3 regions of the Pandoraea sp. CB10b_02 genome follow, and region 1 is predicted to be linked to each of the others. Evidence: predicted binding sites of a transcription regulator. Region 1 holds the regulator's gene; each other region holds the start of a gene.
The links. Region 1 encodes HrcA, which represses chaperone genes, less so after heat shock. Its sites were predicted from a motif close to TTAGCACTCNNNNNNNNNGAGTGCTAA; they were not measured.
Positions count from the first base shown of each region.

Region 2: the regulator HrcA is predicted to act here: its motif matches at 2,072-2,098, upstream of groES (co-chaperone GroES).
Region 3: the regulator HrcA is predicted to act here: its motif matches at 2,319-2,345, upstream of rpoH (RNA polymerase sigma factor RpoH).

Region 1 is NZ_NJGW02000003.1:276,425-280,845, forward strand. Features, by position in the region: gene CDN36_RS04735 (DUF6600 domain-containing protein) at 1-1,496, opposite strand, end outside; gene hrcA (heat-inducible transcriptional repressor HrcA) at 1,784-2,812, opposite strand; gene CDN36_RS04745 (NAD kinase) at 2,929-3,837, shown strand; gene recN (DNA repair protein RecN) at 3,860-4,421, shown strand, end outside.
Region 2 is NZ_NJGW02000007.1:41,892-46,312, forward strand. Features, by position in the region: gene CDN36_RS09310 (polysaccharide deacetylase family protein) at 1-237, shown strand, start outside; gene CDN36_RS09315 (GntR family transcriptional regulator) at 350-1,231, shown strand; gene CDN36_RS09320 (flavin reductase family protein) at 1,241-1,876, shown strand; gene groES (co-chaperone GroES) at 2,178-2,468, shown strand; gene groL (chaperonin GroEL) at 2,517-4,163, shown strand; gene CDN36_RS09335 (LysR substrate-binding domain-containing protein) at 4,335-4,421, opposite strand, start outside.
Region 3 is NZ_NJGW02000004.1:136,305-140,725, reverse strand. Features, by position in the region: gene CDN36_RS05750 (cytochrome ubiquinol oxidase subunit I) at 1-612, opposite strand, end outside; gene cydP (cytochrome oxidase putative small subunit CydP) at 602-922, opposite strand; gene rpoH (RNA polymerase sigma factor RpoH) at 1,345-2,283, opposite strand; gene CDN36_RS05735 (nuclear transport factor 2 family protein) at 2,506-2,889, shown strand; gene ybiB (DNA-binding protein YbiB) at 3,368-4,321, opposite strand.

The DNA of each region.
Region 1 (4,421 bases):
TTCGCGCCGAATGCCAGCGGCGTCCCGCCGGCGTTGGGCACGGGATGCAGGTTGCTCGTCAATTCGCGCGACGTCATCGCGCGAACGGCCGGCGCGCGCGTGGCGAGCACCTGGCGGTTGAACACCCCGGCCGGCGGCGCGCCCGTCGCGGGACGACTGCTGCCGACGAGGCTCTGCTGCACAGGCGCCACGCCCGGCGTGTTGCCCACGCGCCAGCCCTGTCCCTGACGCGGTGCGGCCAACGCCGCGGGCGCCCCCACCGGACGCCCCTGCACGAACGCCTGCGCCGGCAGCGTCGACACGGCGCCGCGAACGTTCCGGTTCACGTACACGTTATTGACGTTGATGTTGGTAATGTTGGTCGTCTTGACGATCGCGGAGCGATTGATGTTGGTGATGTACGCCGAGCTCGCGTGATAGGCCGGACGATACGGGTCGTGCGGACCCAGCGCGAACCAGGCGAGGCCCACGCCGCCCGCCGCAAACGCCACGCCCCACGCATTGCCGCCGCTGCTGCCGCCAACCCAGCCGACCAGCGCCGGCGCGTACACGGGTCGCACGGCGGCCGGCCCCGGCACCCAGCACCAGCGCGCGTCGACATATGCCCAGCGGCCGTAGTGATACGGCGCGAAGCCCCAGGGTGCGTCGTCGATCCACGTCCAGCCCCACGGGTCGACCCAGACCCAGTGTCCCGTCCGATACGGCGCCCAGCCCGAGGGTACGTTGGAAGGCACCCACACGGCGCCGTAGGTCGGCGTCTCCTGCCATTGGCCGTAGTCGTCCAGGCTTTCGAAGCCCGTCATGTCCCGCGGCACGTAGCGCGCGGACACGGATGCGTCCTCCCGGGCATCGCGCTCGCGCATCCACTGATCGAACGTGTCGGCAACGAGCGGCCCGCTCGGTTGCTGCGTGAGGTTCTGCCCGACGAAGGCCACGCGCTGCCCCTGCTGCAGCGGCACCGACGCGCCCTGCCCATACGCCGTGCCCGCTCCGCGCCAGACGCTGACCGTGGTCACGCCATTCGGGTCGACGTCCACGCGGTATTCCCCGGCCTGCTGCGGCACGAACGCCAGATTCGGCGTATCGATCTCGTAGGGCTGGTTCGGGTCATAGCTGCGCAGGCGAACGCCAAGGGTGCCCTGCGTTACGTTCAGTTGCACATTCTCGTCGGTGACGGCCGAGAGCGCGACGCTGGTGGCGGGCCCCATGCGCACGGCCGTGCCGCCCACGTGCATTTCCGCGCGGCTGTTGCGCTCGACCCACACGGCGTCGCCCGTGGTGAGCGGCCGGTTGCGATCGGCATAACGCCAATCGTTGGTGCCGGCCGGGGCGTAGGTCACGGTGCCGGCAAACTCGTTCAGACGCGCGACCCGGCTCGGCGGGTCCGCGCTCTGTGCCTGTGCGAGCGCCGGAACGCCGGCCGCGCCCAGGGCTCCCAACGCGAGCCCGACGCCGAGATAGCGAACCACCGTCCGCCAGGAAATGAGGGGTTTCATAAAGACTCCGGGCCACTCCGGGCCATCACATCGATCACACCCATGACGCCGAACGCGGCATGCGTTGGCGGGCGCGCCATCTCGTCGCTCTGTCCGAATCTTTCGGCGGCCGCCATCGCGTCGGCCGCCGTCGGGGTGCCGCCAGGAACGCCGGTCTCGGAACACCGCTTCGCGCCCCGCTTCAGCTCACCACGAGTGACACTTCGAGCCTAAGCCCGCCGTATGTGACAGCGTGTAAGGGAATGCTACGGGGATGTAACCGGAAGGGAGCCGCCGGGCGCGGCGTCTCAATGCTGGCTGAGCGCGTTCGACAGCAGCTTGGCGGTGATGTCGACGATGGGAATCACGCGCTCGTAAGCCATGCGCGTCGGACCGATCACGCCGAGCGTGCCGACGACTTCGCCGTCGACTTCGTAGGGCGCGGTGATGACCGTCATCTCCTCGATCGGCACCAGGCTCGATTCGCCGCCAATGAAGATCTGCACGCCTTGCGCACGGCTCGAGACGTCGAGCAACTGCAACAGGCTCGTTTTGGACTCGAAGACGTCGAAAAGCTTGCGCAGCCGCTCCATGTTCGACGACAGGTCCTCCACGCCGAGCAGGTTGCGCTCGCCCGAGATGAGCACGCTCTCGCGCGTGGTGTCGGCCATGGCGTCGGAGCCTGCCTCGACGGCGGCCTGCATGAGCGCGCTCATGTCAGAGCGCAAGGCGTCAAGCTCGCCGCGCAAGTAAGCGCGCACATCGTCGAAACTGTGGCCGCCGAAGTGGGCGTTCAGGTAGTTCGCCGCCTCGACCAGTTGTGCCGGCGAATAGTCCTTCTCGGTCAGGATGATGCGGTTCTGCACGTCGCCTTCGGGCGTGACGATGATCAGCAGCACCCGCTTGTCGGACAGGCGCAGGAATTCGATTTGCCGGAAGGTCTGGCTGCGGCGCGGCGTAAGCACCACGCCCGCGAACTGGGACAGGTTCGAGAGCACCTGCGCGGCCGAAGCGACCAGTTGCTGGGGGCCGGCCGGCTGCAGGCGGTTCTGCACCTGCGACGCGAGCTGATGCACGGCTTCCTCGAGCGGGCGCACCGTGAGCATGGTGTCGACGAACAGCCGGTAGGCTCGCGGCGTGGGCACGCGCCCGGCCGATGTATGGGGGCTCGACACGAAACCGAGCGCCTCCAGGTCGACCATCACGTTGCGGATCGTGGCCGGCGACAGGTCGAGTCCCGAGTAGCGAGAAAGCGTGCGCGAGCCGACCGGTTGGCCATCTTCGATGTACCGTTCGATCAGGGTCTTGAGGAGGGTTTGCGCACGTTGATCTAGCATGGCAAAAATTGTAACGCGAAATATGCATACGCGGCGTGCGTCACCCCCGGAACCGGGCCCTCGGTGTGGCGCGCTTGCCAATGGTTGCTGTCATCGACTTATGGTGTAATGGCGGCATGAAAACAGGGAGCCCTTTCAAGACCGTAGCGCTCGTCGGGAAATACCATGCCGACGGTGTTGCCGAGCCATTGCTCACGCTGGCGGCATGCATTGCCCAGCGCGGGCATCACGTGGTGTTCGAGCGCGATACCGCGCGCAACATCGGCACTGCCGCCGACCGGTACGGCACGCTCGACATCCTCGAGATCGGCACGAGCGCCGATGTGGCCGTGGTGGTGGGCGGCGACGGCACGATGCTCGGCGTCGGCCGCCAGCTCGCCGCGTCGAAGGTGCCGCTCATCGGCGTGAACCACGGGCGCGTCGGCTTCATCACCGATATTCCGCTCGACGACATGCGTCAGGTCGTGCCGGCCATGCTCGAAGGGCATTTCGAAGCGGAGCAGCGCACGCTGCTCGCCGCGCGCATCGAGCGCGACGGCAAGACGCTCTACGACACCCTCGCCTTCAACGACGTGGTCGTGAACCGTTCCGGCATCTCGGGCATGGTCGAGCTGCGCGTGGACGTCGACGGCCGCTTCATGTACAAGCAGCGCTCGGACGGCCTGATCGTCGCCACCCCGACCGGCTCGACCGCCTATGCACTCTCGGCCACCGGCCCGATCCTGCATCCGCGCCTGGGCGGCGTGGTGCTCGTGCCGATCGCGCCGCACGCGCTGTCGAACCGCCCGATCGTGCTGCCCGACTCCAGCGACATCGTCATCACGATCACGGGCGGGCGCGAGGTCGGCGCCAATTTCGATATGCAGTCGTTTGCCGAATTGCGTCAGGGCGACCAGATCCTGGTGAGCCGCTCCGAGCATCAGGTAACGTTCCTGCATCCGGTCGGCTACAACTACTACGCCACGCTGCGCCGCAAGCTGCACTGGAACGAGCATATCTCCGACGAAGATACGCCGCAGAACTGACCCACGCCTTCTTCGACACCTCATGCTACGCAGTCTCTCGATTCGCGATTTCGTGATCGTCGATCGTCTCGACCTGGAGTTCTCCGCCGGCTTCACCGTGTTTTCCGGCGAGACCGGCGCGGGCAAGTCGATCCTGATCGACGCGCTCGCGCTGGCCCTGGGTGAGCGCGGCGACGCCAGCATGGTGCGCACGGGGCAGCCCCGTGCCGACATCACCGCCGAATTCGCCGCCGACGCCACCGCCCGTCCCGATCTCGAAGCCTGGTTGCAGGCGCAAGCCCTCTCGCTCGAGGAGCACGGCGGCGTGCTGCTGCGCCGCGTGCTCGACGCCAGCGGCCGCTCGCGCGCCTTCATCAACGGTACCCCGGCCACGCTCGCGCAGCTGCGCGAGCTCGGCGACATGCTGGTCGACATTCACGGCCAGCACGCTCACCAGCAGTTGCTACGCCCCGACGCGCAGCGCCGCCTGCTCGACTCGCATGCCGGCGCGGCCACACTGGCGGCCGACACGGCCGCGGCGCACAAGGAATGGCGCCGGCTGGTCAAGCGTTGCGAGCAGGCGCACGGGCGCGACCGCGAACTGC
Region 2 (4,421 bases), on a different contig from region 1:
TTCGACGAGATGTACGCGCAAGCCGAGCATCCGACGCGGGGCCAGCCGCTCGTGATGGGTATTGCGCTGCATCCGTACCTGGTCGGACAGCCATATCGTCTCCGGCATCTGCGGCGTGCGCTCATGCCCATCGCGGGCGCGGCGCGGCGCGGCGAGATCTGGATCGCGACGCCGGGCGATATCGCCGCGCACGTGGCGTCGGTGAGCGAGGCCGATCCCCACGCCGTCATGGGATGAGCGCATCATGCCGCTCAAGCCATATTGCCCGGATTGCGCCGCGCACTCCGGGGCCGGAGCGTCGACTCTATTGCCTTCGCCGTCTAGTTCACCTTTGCCGCATTCGCCAGCCATGCCAGCAGACAAGCCCGTCGCGCGTGCGCGCCGCCACGCCACCAATGCCGCCAGCGCCAGCGGGGCGGGGTCCGACGCAGGCGCGACCGAATCCCGTCTCCTCGCCCTGCATTCGCCCGTGGCAAACGACGACGATCAGAGCGCCGAGACCCGCGTCGAAACGCATATCTATCGCACTATCGTCGATGGGGTGCTCGCGCATCGGCTCACCCCCGGCACGAAGCTTCCGGAGCCCGAGCTGTGCCAATTGTTCGACGTGGGACGCGCGCTCGTGCGGCGCGTGCTCGAGCGCCTGGCGCACGACGGCATCGTCACGCTCAGGCCGAACCGGGGGGCGGTGATCGCCGAGCCGACGCCGGAAGAAACGCGCGAGATATTCGAAGCGCGTCGCGCGCTGGAGCGTTCGCTGGTGGCGCTTGCCGTGTCGCGCGTGACCGACGACGACCTTGCCATGCTGCGCCGCCAACTGGGCGCCGAGCACGAAGCGATGCACCGCTTCGACCAACCGTCGTGGGCGCGGCTGGCGAGCGACTTCCATTTGCGCGTGGCGGCGCTTGCCGGTAACGCCGTGTTGCTGCGTTACCTCACCGAGCTGATTTCGCGGTGCTCGCTCATCGTCGGACTGTACGAGCCGCCCGGCTATGCGCCGTGCGAACATGAGGAGCACGCGGCGATCGTGGCCTGTATCGAGCAACGCGACGCCGCCGGTGCCATCGCCCGCATGCACTCGCATCTCGAAGAACTCGAGCGCCGCATCGAGACGACCCGAATGCGCGGGCAGAAGAGTCTGGCCTCGCTGCTCGGCTTACCGGTCCCCGCGCTCGCGGACGACGTGCCGCCCCTGAGCCCGGCCAAACGCATTGCCCGCAAGCGGGCCTGAGGACTTCGCATGGAAATCGACTTTCGCGAAATCACCGCGTATCAGCGCTACAAGCTGATGGCGAGCCTGATCGTGCCGCGCCCGATTGCGCTCGTCACGACGATCAACCATGGCGGCACCGTCAACGCCGCGCCGTTCTCGATGTTCAACATGCTCGGTGAGGAGCCGCCGATTGTGATGCTCTCCATCAACCGGCGCGACGACGACTCGCTCAAGGACACCGCAACGAACATTCTGCGCGACCGGGAATATGTCGTGCATCTGAGCGACGAGGCGATGACCGCGCGCATGCACGCGTGCGGCGAGCGCCTGCCGCCGACCGAGAGCGAGCTCGCCCACGCGAGGCTCACGCCGACGCCGAGCAGCCTCGTTGCGCCACCCCGGATCGCCGAGGCGCCCGTCGCGTTCGAATGCACGTTATGGGAGACGCTCGAGACGCCGAGCCGCCACATCTTCATCGGGCGTGTCGAGCGCATGCATGCGCGCGACGATCTGATCGATACCGAGACCTGGCGCGTGCGGTTGCAGAACTATTTCCCCGTAGGGCGTTTCGGCGCGAGCTTCTACGTCGATACGCGCAACCGCTTCTCGCTGGAGCAGCGAGACGGTCAGCCCACCGCCACGACGGCCGTCGACGAGATGTAGGCGGCGATGTCGCCGACGTGACGCCGCCCTGCGACGTGGGCGGCAACGCGCCCCGGGGCGGGCGCCACCGCCATGTACGAGAGGGCCTGTCCGGTCGTCCGTCACCGCGTGCGTCCACGCGCCGCGTCTCGGCGAATCTCGGCGCATCTCCGGGAAAACCCCGAGTCTTGAAATCGTAAAACCCCGTCCCTATAATTAGCACTCGTTGGCGCAGAGTGCTAACGCCATGAATTCACCGAATATGCAAACAGTTGCATATTCAAGTTTTCACGATCTCACAGAGAGAAATGAGGAGCTTGTAATGAACCTTCGTCCCTTGCATGACCGCGTTATTGTCAAGCGCCTGGACAACGAAACGAAGACCGCATCGGGCATCGTGATCCCGGACGCCGCAGCTGAAAAGCCGGATCAGGGCGAAATCCTGGCCGTCGGCCCGGGCAAGAAAGACGATCAAGGCAAGTCGATCGCACTCGACGTGAAGGTGGGCGACCGCGTTCTGTTCGGCAAGTACGCCGGCCAGACCGTCAAGGTCGATGGCCAGGAACTGCTGGTCATGCGTGAAGAAGACATCATGGCCGTGGTGGCCAAGTAAGTCTGTCCCCCACAGACATCTACGTAAAGCATTCAAGGAGTTAATGCAATGGCAGCTAAAGAAGTCGTTTTCGGCGATTCCGCTCGTGCCAAGATGGTCGAGGGTGTCAACATCCTCGCTAACGCCGTCAAGGTGACCCTGGGCCCGAAGGGTCGCAACGTGGTGCTCGAGCGCAGCTTCGGCGGCCCGACCGTGACGAAGGACGGTGTGTCGGTCGCCAAGGAAATCGAACTGAAGGACAAGCTCCAGAACATGGGCGCGCAAATGGTCAAGGAAGTGGCTTCCAAGACCAGCGACAACGCCGGTGACGGCACCACCACCGCTACGGTGCTGGCTCAGTCGATCGTCCGCGAAGGCATGAAGTATGTGGCCTCGGGCATGAACCCGATGGACCTCAAGCGCGGCATCGACAAGGCTGTCGCCGCTGCCATCGAGGAACTGCGCAAGATCAGCAAGCCGTGCACGACCAACAAGGAAATCGCGCAGGTCGGCTCGATCTCGGCCAACAGCGACACGTCGATCGGCGACTACATCGCCAAGGCGATGGACAAGGTCGGCAAGGAAGGCGTGATCACCGTCGAAGACGGCAAGTCGCTGCAAGACGAACTCGACGTCGTCGAAGGTATGCAGTTCGACCGCGGCTACCTGTCGCCGTACTTCATCAACACCCCGGAAAAGCAAGTCGCCGTTCTGGAGAACCCTTACGTTCTGCTGTTCGACAAGAAGGTCTCGAACATCCGTGACCTGCTGCCGGTGCTCGAGCAAGTCGCCAAGGCTGGCCGTCCGCTGCTGATCATCGCCGAAGACGTCGAGGGCGAAGCCCTGGCAACGCTGGTGGTCAACAACATCCGCGGCATCCTCAAGACCTGCGCCGTCAAGGCACCGGGCTTCGGCGACCGCCGCAAGGCCATGCTGGAAGACATCGCCATCCTGACGGGCGGCCAGGTCATCGCCGAAGAAATCGGCCTGACGCTGGAGAAGGCCACGCTCAACGAGCTGGGCCAGGCCAAGCGCGTCGAGATCGGCAAGGAAAACACCATCATCATCGACGGTGCCGGCGAGGCTGCGAACATCGAAGCGCGCGTCAAGCAAATCCGCGCCCAGATCGAAGAAGCCACGAGCGACTACGACCGTGAAAAGCTGCAAGAGCGCGTGGCCAAGCTGGCCGGCGGCGTTGCGGTGATCAAGGTCGGTGCCGCGACCGAAGTCGAAATGAAGGAAAAGAAGGCTCGCGTGGAAGACGCGCTGCACGCTACCCGCGCTGCCGTGGAAGAAGGCATCGTCCCGGGCGGTGGTGTGGCACTGCTGCGTGCTCGCGTGGCCGTCTCGGGTCTCAAGGGCGACAACCCTGACCAGGACGCCGGTATCAAGATCGTGCTGCGCGCCATGGAAGAGCCGCTGCGCCAGATCGTCGCCAACGGTGGCGAGGAAGCCAGCGTGGTCGTGGCCAAGGTCGTGGAAGGCAAGGGCAACTTCGGCTACAACGCCGCGACGGGCGAGTACGGCGATCTGGTCGAAATGGGCGTTGTCGACCCGACCAAGGTGACCCGCACGGCGCTGCAAAACGCGGCTTCGGTCTCGGGCCTGCTGCTCACGACCGACTGCGCCGTGGCCGAACTGCCGAAGGAAGATGCCCCGATGCCTGGCGGCATGGGTGACATGGGCGGTATGGGCGGCATGGGCATGGGCATGTAAGTCTCGCACGAGACTGCAGGAGCGGCCCGGGCGATCCGGGACGCTTCGCCTGCCGGTCGCCGGGCTTCACGGCACGTCGCATCGCCGACGAAGCCCGCGCCAACCGCGGCAACGAGTTCTTCGGAATTCGTTGCCGCTTTTTTTATGCGCGGTGCATCGGCATCGCGCGTCTCACGCGGGGCGCTCGCCCGCGCGTACCGACGGCGGCCCCAGGGGCGCCGTCGCGGCGATTTCATCCTGCATCCATTGCCAGAACGC
Region 3 (4,421 bases), on a different contig from region 1:
GATGCCGAGCACGAACATGGCCGCGGTCACGTAGCCGGCGGAGAGCGTATGCACGAACTTCACCTGCGCTACCGGGTTGAAGACCACTTCCCAGATGCTGTTGAGCTCCATGCGCATGGTCTCGTAGTTGAAGTGGGCGCCCACCGGATTGTTCATCCAGCCGTTGGCCACGAGAATCCACAACGCCGAGAGGTTGGAGCCGAGCGCCACGGCGAACGTGGTCGCGAGGTGACCGACGCGCGAGAGCTTGTTCCAGCCGAAGAAGAACAGACCGACGAACGTGGCTTCCAGGAAGAACGCCATCAGGCCCTCGATCGCGAGCGGCACACCAAAGATGTCGCCGACGTAATGCGAGTAGTAGGCCCAGTTGGTGCCGAACTGGAATTCGAGCGTGAGACCGGTGGTCACGCCCATCGCGAAGTTGATCAGGAAGAGCTTGCCCCAGAACTGGGTCATGTCCTTGTAGACCTGCTTGCCGGTCATCACGTAGACCGATTCCATGATGACAAGCAGCCACGACAGGCCCAGCGTGAGCGGGACGAACAGGAAGTGATACAGCGCCGTTATGGCGAACTGCAGGCGCGAGAGGTCGACGACTTCGCTACTGATCATGGCGGACACCTTGACTTGGGGTGGGGGGTGGCGGTTCGACGGCTTGCGGCCCGATCAGGGCGCGGGCTACGACGTCCGGCGGCAATTGCATGTGCCTGGCCATCGGCGCGTCGAAAAACGCATGCTTCAAAATGAACAGGAGTACTACCTTGATCGCGAGCACGATCAGGATTTCGGCCATGAAGCGGGAAGGGCGGGTGCGCCAGCGTTCGAGCAGCCAGGCGAGCGGGCCGGCGGCGGGCGAGCGTGGCGCCGCGGCCGATGCGGCCGTGGCGGGAGGCTTCAGACTGCTAGGAGAGTGGGTGTCCATCCGTGACGGCTCCTGGCGTCGAAAGTCGTGTTGTCCTTAACAGCGTCGACTTCCGGCGCATTTTGCCTTATCGCTTGAAATTGTCAAACTGTGGCACGCGGGGGCGCAGGCACGCGCGCAACGCCAGTTCGACGCGCCACCGGCGCCCTGACGGCGGTCGGCGACGAGCGGATTCGAGACACGGATTGGGCGCGGCGAACGGCCCCCGGGCCGCCCTTCGCACGCAGCATGGCTACGTACTAGCCGATTCTATCGACGCGGGTGGCGCGCCGCCTTGCGATGCATCAAGTTGCACGCAAACGGTCGATGAACTTTCGAAGTCCATAAAAAAGCCCCGCGATCGCCGCGGGGCTTTGGGAGCGTGTTGTCGGCGCCGGCGCCGCCAGGCGGCCTTGGCGCCATGCGGCGATTGGCCGCGCGGCTCAGGCGTAGGCTTGCAGCGCGCCCTTCATCTTCTTCATGGCGGCGACTTCGATCTGACGAATGCGCTCGGCGGACACGCCGAATTCTTCCGCCAGTTCGTGCAGCGTGGCGCCGCCGCTGCCATCGTCGTCGACCGACAGCCAGCGCGCTTCGATGATGCGGCGGCTGCGCGGGTCGAGCCGTGCGAGGGCCGTTTGCAGACCGTCGCTTTGCAAATGGTCGCGCTCGCGCGCGGCAATCACGGCGGTCGGCTCCTGATGCGTGTCGGCCAGATACGCGATCGGTGCGAAATTCGCGCTGTCGCTGTCGTCGCTATGGCCTTCGAGGGCGATATCGCCGCCGGACATGCGCGTTTCCATCTCGATGACATCTTCGCGCTTGACGTTCAGATCGCGCGCGACCTGATCGATCTCTTCCGGCGTGAACGCCTGCAGACCCTGCTTCTGGCTGCGCAGGTTGAAGAACAGCTTGCGCTGTGCCTTGGTGGTGGCGACCTTGACCGTGCGCCAGTTGCGCAGCACGTACTCGTGAATCTCGGCCTTGATCCAGTGCATGGCGTAGGACACCAGTCGCACGCCTTGCGACGGGTCGAAGCGCTTGACGGCCTTCATCAGGCCGATGTTGCCTTCCTGGATCAGGTCGGCGTGCGGCAGCCCGTAGCCAAGGTAGTTACGTGCGATCGACACCACCAGCCGCAGGTGCGAGAGCACGAGCTTGCGGGCGGCTTCGAGATCGTCGTGCTCGCGCAGGCGTTTGGCGAGCGTTTGCTCTTCCTCTGCGGAAAGCATGGGAATGCGGTGGACAGCCTGAATGTAGCTGTCGATATTGCCCAGACTGCCCGGCAGCATCAAGGCCGACGGGGCGAGAGCAAGGGCACGCGAAGTCGGCGCCGTGCCGGTGGCCGGCGTCGTCGGATGCAAAGTGGCGGCAGTACTCAAGTGGTGGACTCCTGGTTAGCCTCTGGGAAAGCATTTTAGCACTCTATCCAGATGAGTGCTAAAGACGTTAGAACCCTTACGGGACGGGAAGTTTCCGGCCTCTCGGGGTTTTCCAGCAGCCCCCGTCAAACGGGGGATCTCATCGGCGCAAACGTTACGCGGATGGTGTAAATTGCAACCCAAGCCGGGGGCGTTCGGCGCCGGCGAAGATGGGAGATCAGCATGGCTGGGAAGCATATCGACGCGGTACGTGCGCTCGAAACCGCGCGGTTTGACGCGATGGTCGAGGGCGACGTCGAACAACTGGACTTACTCCTGGCAGACGGCATGCATTACGTGCATTCCAACGGCAAACGCGAAACCAAACGCGAATTCCTCGACGCGCTGACGTCGGGGCGCCGCCGTTACCTCGACATCGATATCCGGGCGCAGGAACTGCGCCAGTTCGGCGACACCGTGGTCGTGACCGGCAAGGTCTGGGTCGAGCTGGAAACGGCGACGGGCTCGCTCGAGTCACAAATGGCCTACACGGCCGTGCATGTGCGCGAAGCCGAAGCGTGGCGCCTCATTTCCTGGCAGGCGACCCGCATGGCGTCGGCCGACTGATCCGCCGCTTCCCCGGTATCGCCCCGCTCCCCGTTCCACGGACGTTTCCTGTTGCTGCCCATTGCCGATCTGGGCCGATCTTGGCCGATCTGGGCCGGTCCTGGCCAGTCCGGACGGCCTCCGGCCGCCCCTGGCTGCTTTTGGCTGCTCCTGGCTTCTCCTCGCCGCTCATCGTGGTGCCGGCGCCGCGTCTGTCGCTCGTTCGCTACTCATCACGCGTGATCTCTCAGCTTGCAATTGGATGCGTTTCGGGACGAAATGTTCCGAAAAAACATGGGATTTTTCCGGTTTGAGGGGAAGTCGGCTGAACTTCGCGCAAATTTCGGTCTTGTAGCTCGGGTGTCGTCCGAATGTCGTCCGAATGTCGTCCGAATGTCGTCCGAATGTCGTCCGAATGTGAACGGATGTCGAATGGATGTCGAACGGGGGGGCCTGGGGCATGGCCGGCGCGACCATGCCGCCGTTAGCGGTGCGCCCCTCAGCCGAGCCCCAGTGCTCGCCGGATGACGCCAACCTGACGTGCGATCGGCGCGGGCAGCTCCACGTCGCCGGCGAGCACCGCCTCGATCCAGCGGGCGGTCGCCGCGGCGTCGGCCGCTGGCAGCAACGGCGGCGTGCCCGTCGCGCCGTCTTCCGCTTCCAGCCAGCGCCGGTGCACGCCGGCGCAGAAGCCCTCGATGGCGGCCTGACGGCGGGCGTCCGCGACGGGTTCGCCTTCCGTGCCCCGCGAGAGCAGCACGCCGGGGGCGGGGCTGTTGGCCGCATCGCGGAACAGCTCGCTGAGCGTCTCCCGGTATTCCGGATGCGTGTAGTTGACCAGCCGCAGCGCGGGGCCGGCAAACGGCTGCAACAGCTTGACCACCGTGTGTCCCGAATTGCGCACGCCCAGCGCGGCGCGCATCTCGAGTAGACGCTCGAGTGCCGGCGAGAGGGCCGCGATGGGCAGGTAAGCCACGCGACGCGTGCGCAAGGCCGCTTCGGCCTGCGCGCCGGACTCGCATGCCGCGTGCCCCAGTTCGGCAAAGATGGCCTGCGTGCCGACCCGGTTCGCGCCGCTGTGATGCTGCCCGTGGACGAGCACCGGAATGCCCTCGCGCGCCAGCAGCAGAGCCAGCAGCGGCGTCAGATTCGGCTGCTTGCGCGCGCCGTTGTAGCTGGGCAGCAACACGGGCGCAGGCGCGCCGGCGGGCGCCGCGAGCGGTGCAAAGGTGGCGTGGGCGGCGTCGAGCATGGCGCGCAGTTCGACGGGCGTCTCGCCCTTGATCCGGTAGGCGATCAGTACGCCGCCGAGCTCGGCCGGCGCCACGCGCTCGGCCAGGATCGCGTCGAACAGCGTTCGCGTTTCGTCCGCGCTGAGTGGGCGCGCGCCCTTGGCGCCGCGAGCGATGATCTTGAGCAGCGGCGCACAGGCGAAGGGAGCGGCAGAGGTCATGGCAGGTCGGAAATCGGTTCGAAGAGCAGCGAGCGGCGTCAGTCGTGGCAAGTGGCGGCAAGCGGTGGAAGTCGCGGCGAACGTTTGCGAGCGTGGCGAC